DNA from 2 places in the Kribbella sp. NBC_01245 genome. Region 1 is predicted to be linked to the other one. Evidence: riboswitches for the same ligand, from Rfam matches in the RefSeq annotation. Region 1 holds a riboswitch; the other holds the start of a gene.
The links. Region 1 has a riboswitch for glycine ahead of glyA (serine hydroxymethyltransferase). Riboswitches for the same ligand answer to the same signal wherever they lie in the genome.

Region 1 (3,212 bases):
CGAGCCGATCGGCCGCGGTGAGCATCAGGATCGGCATACCGTTGCCGGAGGCCACGATGCTTTTGGCGATCTCGTCGCCGGAAGGGCCCGGGATATCGCGGTCGAGGACGGCGATGTCGTACGTGTTGATGCTCAGCAGTTCCAGCGCGGTGTCCCCGTCGCCGGCGATGTCGGCCGCGATCGCCTCCAGGCGTAGGCCATCGCGGATGGCCTCGGCCATGTAGGGCTCATCCTCGACAACCAGCACACGCATACTCCCGATGCTACGAGTTGGCGCATATCGTCGGCGTATTCAAAACGCCATACGTGCTGGCAACCTCGCGATGCCTTGACTGACAGCATGAGTCAAACGGCAACAGGAAAAACCTCCCGCAGGACTCCCCGGTCCTACGCCGTCGGCCTGGTCGTCGTCACCGCCGCGGTCATCGGACTCTTCGTCTATCGGTCGGCTTTGACGCCCTCATTCGGCGAAGTCGGCGACCAAAGCGGCCAAGGCGGTACGACCACCGAGGATGGCGGCTCCCTCCCCGACCGCGTCACAGTGTTCGACGACGAGTATCCCGGCGTGGCCAACCTCGACCCCGAGCTGCTCCAGGCCCTGCGCGAGGCGGCGACCGATGCCGTTGACGACGGCGTCGAGTTCTACATCAACAGCGGATGGCGCTCCCCGGCGTACCAGAATCAGCTTCTTCGCGAGGCGATCTCGAAGTACGGCTCGGCAGAGGAAGCTTCCCGATGGGTAGCCACCCCCGACAAGTCTCCGCACGTGTCCGGGCACGCGGTCGACATCGGGCACGCCGATGCCAAGGCGTGGCTGTCCGACCACGGCGCCAAGTACGGACTGTGCCAGATCTACCGCAACGAGCCCTGGCACTACGAGCTACGCCCCCAGGCGACCGGTGATGGTTGCCCTCCGATGTACGCCGACCCCACCCACGATCCAAGGATGCAGCAATGACCGTGTTGACCATGTTGCGGGATTCGACCTAGAGTCAGCGGCCCAACTGCATATCGCGCCGCTCGAATCGGGGCGGGAGAGCTCTCGTCCACCATGGCGAGGCGCCGAAGGAGCAACTCTCCCCAGAATCTCTCAGGCCCAATTACCGCTCCGATGAGGCGAACTCTGGAAAGACAGGACCCTGGTCCTGCGCCCACGGTGCAAGCCGCCCACCGGCGGTGAAGCTCTCAGGTACCGATGACAGAGCGGGGAGGTCACCCAACCGTGGCACCGCAACCTGCGGTGTCTGACAAGGGAGCCTCCCACTGATGACGACATCGCGCGATACGTCCAAGCACACCCGCGACCTGAGCACCCACGACCAGTCGCTGGCCGACTTCGATCCCGAGATCCACGCCGCGATCGAGGCAGAACTCGGACGCCAGCAGGACACTCTCGAGCTCATCGCCAGCGAGAACTTCGCCCCGATCGCGGTGATGCAGGCACAAGGCTCCGTCCTGACCAACAAGTACGCCGAGGGTTACCCCGGTCGCCGCTATTACGGCGGCTGCGAGCACATCGACGTCGTCGAGAAGCTCGCCATCGATCGGGTCAAACAGTTGTTCGGCGCCGGCTTCGCGAACGTCCAACCACATTCCGGCGCCCAGGCGAACGCGGCCGCCATGGTCGCCCTGCTCGATCCCGGCGACACGATCCTCGGCCTCGACCTCGCGCACGGCGGCCACCTCACGCACGGCATGCGCCTCAACTACAGCGGCAAGTTGTACGACGTCGTCGCCTACCACGTCCGCGACACCGACTTCGCCGTCGACATGGCCGAGGTCGAGCGGCTCGCACTCGAGCACCGGCCGAAACTGATCGTGGCCGGATGGTCGGCGTACTCACTGCACCTGGACTTCGCCGAGTTCCGGCGGATCGCCGACCTCGTCGGCGCGTACCTGATGGTCGACATGGCCCACTTCGCCGGCCTCGTCGCCGCGGGCCTGCACCCGAACCCACTCCCGCACGCGGACGTCGTGACAACGACCACGCACAAGACGCTCGGTGGACCTCGCGGCGGTGTGATCCTGACCAATCACGCGGACCTGGCGAAGAAGTTCAACTCAGCGGTCTTCCCAGGTCAGCAAGGCGGACCGCTGGAACATGTGATCGCCGCCAAGGCAGTGGGGTTCAAGCTGGCCGCGACCGAGGAGTTCCGCGACCGGCAGCGCCGTACTCTGGCGGGTGCGCGCACGCTGGCGGCACGACTACTGGCCGACGACGTTCGGGCGGCCGGAATCTCCGTTCTCACCGGAGGCACCCAGGTCCATCTCGTGCTGGTCGACCTGCGGAACTCGCAACTCGACGGGCAGCAGGCCGAGGACCGGCTTCATACGGTCGGCATCACCGTGAACCGCAACGCCGTCCCGTTCGATCCGCGGCCGCCGATGGTCTCCTCGGGACTGCGCATCGGCACCCCCGCACTCGCCACCCGTGGTTTCGGCCCGGCCGAGTTCACCGAGGTCGCGGACATCATCGCGACCGCGCTCATCCATCAGCCGACCGAGCAGCTCACCCTCGAGCTGCGGACCCGAGTATCCAACCTGGCAACGAAATTCCCGCTCTACCCAGCACTCTGACCTGCCCGACGGCGCAGGGTCTATTGGACTTCGAGGTAGTCGACCTCGGCGTAGGCGGCGCCCTTGGTCAGCCGGATGCGGTTGAACCCGGCGTTGAGGCTGATCGAAACGGAGGCCTGCCGCCAGTTGTCCCAGCCGGTCGCGGGATAGCTCACCGACCCCTGATTGTTGCCGTTGACAACGACACCGTGGGTGGCGGTGCCACTCGTGCCGTTGGCATAGCCGACGTGCAGGGTGTAGCTACCCGACCGGGGTGCGTAGACCGTGTTCTCGACCCAGGAATCCCCGAAGTCGATGTACGCCGCGACCGCTCCTTGGGAGGCCCCGGCCGCGCCGGTCCGGACCCGGCAGTTGTTCAGCGTTCCGGATTCGGCCTCATACCGCACCCGGCTCCCGCGGACGACCGGGTAGTCATTGGCCCAGCCGAGATCCGCGACGTACAGGTGTCTGGATCCGTTGACCCAGCCGTGCAGAAACACCTTGTCGGCCGTGAAGTCGGCCCCGCCCGGACCGCAGACCCGGTTGTCGAAGCTGGCCGTCGTCATCAGCGGCCGGTACGCCACCGTCCACGGACCATTCAGCGAGGTCGCCGTCGCGTACGAGGTCAGGTAGTTGCAATCGACGTACCCACCTCC
Region 2 (3,212 bases), 1.1 Mb from region 1:
GACCGCCGCCACCGTGCGGGATGCAGAACGTCTTGTGCAGGTTCAGGTGGCTGACGTCGCCGCCGAACTGGCCGGGCTTGGCCAGACCGAGCAGAGCGTTCAGGTTGGCGCCATCGACGTACACCTGGCCGCCGTGGTCGTGCACGATCTGGCAGACCTCGGTCACGCTCTCCTCGTAGACCCCGTGGGTCGACGGGTAGGTGATCATGATCGCGGCCAGGTTCTCCCGGTGCTGCTCGGCCTTGGCGCGCAGGTCGGCCAGGTCGATCGTGCCGTCTTCGTTGCCCTTGACAACAACAACCTTCATGCCGGCCATCACCGCGGAGGCGGCGTTGGTACCGTGCGCGCTCGCCGGGATCAGGCAGACGTCGCGGTTCTCGTTGCCCTGGGCAAGGTGGTACGAACGGATCGCCAGCAGGCCGGCGAGCTCGCCCTGGCTGCCCGCGTTCGGCTGGATCGACACCTTCGCGTAGCCGGTGACCTCGGCCAGCCAGCGCTCGAGCTGCGAGATCAGCTTCACGTAACCGGCCGCGTCCTCGATCGGGGCGAACGGGTGCAGATCGGCGAACTCGGGCCAGGTGACCGCCTCCATCTCGGTGGTGGCGTTCAGCTTCATCGTGCACGAGCCGAGCGGGATCATGCCGCGGTCGAGCGCGTAGTCGTAGTCGGACAGCTTGCGCAGGTAGCGCAGCATGGCCGTCTCGGAGCGGTGGGTGTTGAAGACCGGATGTGTCAGGTACTCGCTGGTCCTCGTGACCTCTGCCGGCAGCTTCGCGCCGGTGAGTGAGGCGTCGAAGGTGACGCCGAACGCGCGGCACACCCCGACGAGCGCGCTGGCGTCGGTCTTCTCGTCGCAGGAGATACCGACGTGGTCCGCGTCGACGAGACGCAGCCAGATGCCGGTCTGCCGGGCGTTGTCGACCACGTCCGCCGCACGGCCGGGAACGCGCGCGAGCACGGTGTCGAAGAAGTCGTCGTGCACGACCTCGACACCACCCGCACGCAGCGAGGCGGCGAGGTTGTCCGCGTGGTCGTGCACCCGGTCCGCGATCGCCTTCAGACCGTCAGGCCCGTGGTAGACGGCGTACATCGAAGCGACGACGGCCAGCAGGACCTGCGCCGTACAGATGTTGGAGGTGGCCTTCTCGCGGCGGATGTGCTGCTCGCGGGTCTGCAGCGCCAGCCGGTACGCCGGGGCACCGTCGACATCGCGCGAGACGCCGACGAGGCGACCGGGCAACGAGCGCTCGAGCCCGGCGCGAACCGACATGAAGCCCGCGTGCGGACCGCCGTAGAACAGCGGCACGCCGAAACGCTGGGACGAGCCGATCGCGATATCGGCACCAGCCTCACCCGGCGAAGCGAGCAACGTCAGCGCCAGCAAGTCCGTCGCCACCGCGACCAGCGCGCCGGCCTCGTGCGCAGCGTCGACGAGCGGCTTGAGATCACGTACGACGCCACCGGAGCCCGGGTACTGCACGAGCACGCCGAAGTAGTCGCCCTCGGGCATGCCGTCCGACGTGTCGGCGACGACGACGTCCAGGCCGAGCGCCTCCGCACGCGTCTGCACGACGGCGATGGTCTGGGCGAAGCAGTCGGCGTCGACCAGGAAGCGGTTCGACTTGGACTTCTTGTTCGACCGGTGGGCCAGCGTCATCGCCTCGGCGGCGGCCGTGCCCTCGTCGAGGAGAGACGCGTTCGCGGTGGGGAGGCCGGTCAGGTCGGACACGGCGGTCTGGAAGTTCAGAAGGGCTTCGAGGCGGCCCTGGGAGATCTCGGGCTGGTACGGCGTGTAGGCCGTGTACCAGGCGGGGTTCTCGACGAGGCGGCGGACGATCACCGACGGCGTGAAGGTGCCGTAGTAGCCCTGGCCGATCATCGTGGTCGCGATGTTGTTGCGGGCGGCAAGGCTTCGCAACTCCGTCAGGGCGTCGACCTCGGAGGCCGGTTCGGGCAGCCGGAGCGCCTCGGTCGACCGGATCGAGGCGGGCACGGCGGCGTCGACGAGGGCGTCGACATCGGCGTACCCCAGGGTCTGCACCATGCGCGCGATCTCGTCCGGGCGGGGCCCGATGTGCCGGTCGGCGAACACGGCTGAGGTCTGCGGGTGGATTTCAGTCATCGAGAAGGCTCCGTTGCTGCTGACAAGGATGTCGGTGCTGCTGGTGGCCCTCCCCCTCTGTCACGGGCAGGGGGCACCCACTTCAGAGTCGCCTGTGGCACCCGGTCCATGGGCCTGAGAGGTTCCGGGGAGGAATTGCCCCTTCGGCGCCCAGGCTTTTGGTTCGCCTGAGACTCTCCCGAGTGCTGTGCACGGCGGCATTTCAACTACCAGCCGAGCGTACCAGCGTGGTCCGCCCGGTCCAGCATCGAGCCTGCGACCGGTCATCCGGCGCAGGCTCGATTGGTGCGTTTGGTGCGTTTGGTTCTTGGTTCAGCCGGTCATGCGCGCGCGGCGGCGGGCGGCCAGCTCGTCGCTGTGGTGAGCGGTGTCACTGTCGGAGCCGACCCGCTCGGTCGGCAGCTCGGACAGCGAGCCCTCGACCTCACGCCAGACGCCGCCGAGCGCGATACCGAACACGCCCTGACCGCCGGCCAGCAGATCGATCACCTCATCCGGCGAGGTGCACATGTAGACACTCGCGCCGTCGCTCATCAGCGTGATCTGGGTCAGATCGTCCATGCCTTGCTCGCGCAGGTGGGCGATCGCCGTACGGATCTGCTGCAACGAGATACCGGCGTCGAGCAGCCGCTTGATCACCTTGAGCAGCAGTACGTCGCGGAAACCGTAGAGCCGCTGCGTACCGGAACCGGTCGCCGGGCGCACCGTCGGCGCCACCAGACCCGTCCGGGCCCAGTAGTCCAGCTGGCGGTAGGTGATACCGGCGGCGGCACACGCGGTCGGACCGCGGAAGCCGACATCGTCCGGCATCGGTGAGAGGTCATCGTCGAAGAGCAGACCCTGCACGCCAGCGGTCGCGGCGGCCTCGGCGTGCGCTTCCGACCTCTCTTGTGCGACGGTCTGCGCCGTCACATCGGTGTCGCCGGTGCGTGTCACGCCAGAGCCTCCCTAGAAAACCCGTTCTGATGCCTGAAAGGAGCGGATCACATCGGTGGAGTTACACACCCCACAACTCCTTCACGGTAGGCCGCCGAACAGGGCCGGTCAACGACGTGGGCATCGAGCGACGTGCGTGTCGCAGCAACCAACC

Region 2: it holds a riboswitch for glycine, as region 1 does, so the genes downstream of both, gcvP (aminomethyl-transferring glycine dehydrogenase) here and glyA (serine hydroxymethyltransferase) in region 1, are expected to answer to the same signal.

What each region holds. Positions count from the first base shown of each region.
Region 1 is NZ_CP108487.1:883,359-886,570, reverse strand. It holds gene OG394_RS03755 (response regulator transcription factor) at 1-253, opposite strand, end outside; gene OG394_RS03750 (M15 family metallopeptidase) at 341-958, shown strand; glycine riboswitch at 1,022-1,116, shown strand; glycine riboswitch at 1,117-1,212, shown strand; gene glyA (serine hydroxymethyltransferase) at 1,267-2,577, shown strand; gene OG394_RS03740 (family 43 glycosylhydrolase) at 2,598-3,212, opposite strand, start outside.
Region 2 is NZ_CP108487.1:2,018,817-2,022,028, forward strand. It holds gene gcvP (aminomethyl-transferring glycine dehydrogenase) at 1-2,122, opposite strand, end outside; glycine riboswitch at 2,215-2,313, opposite strand; gene OG394_RS08900 (MerR family transcriptional regulator) at 2,435-3,058, opposite strand.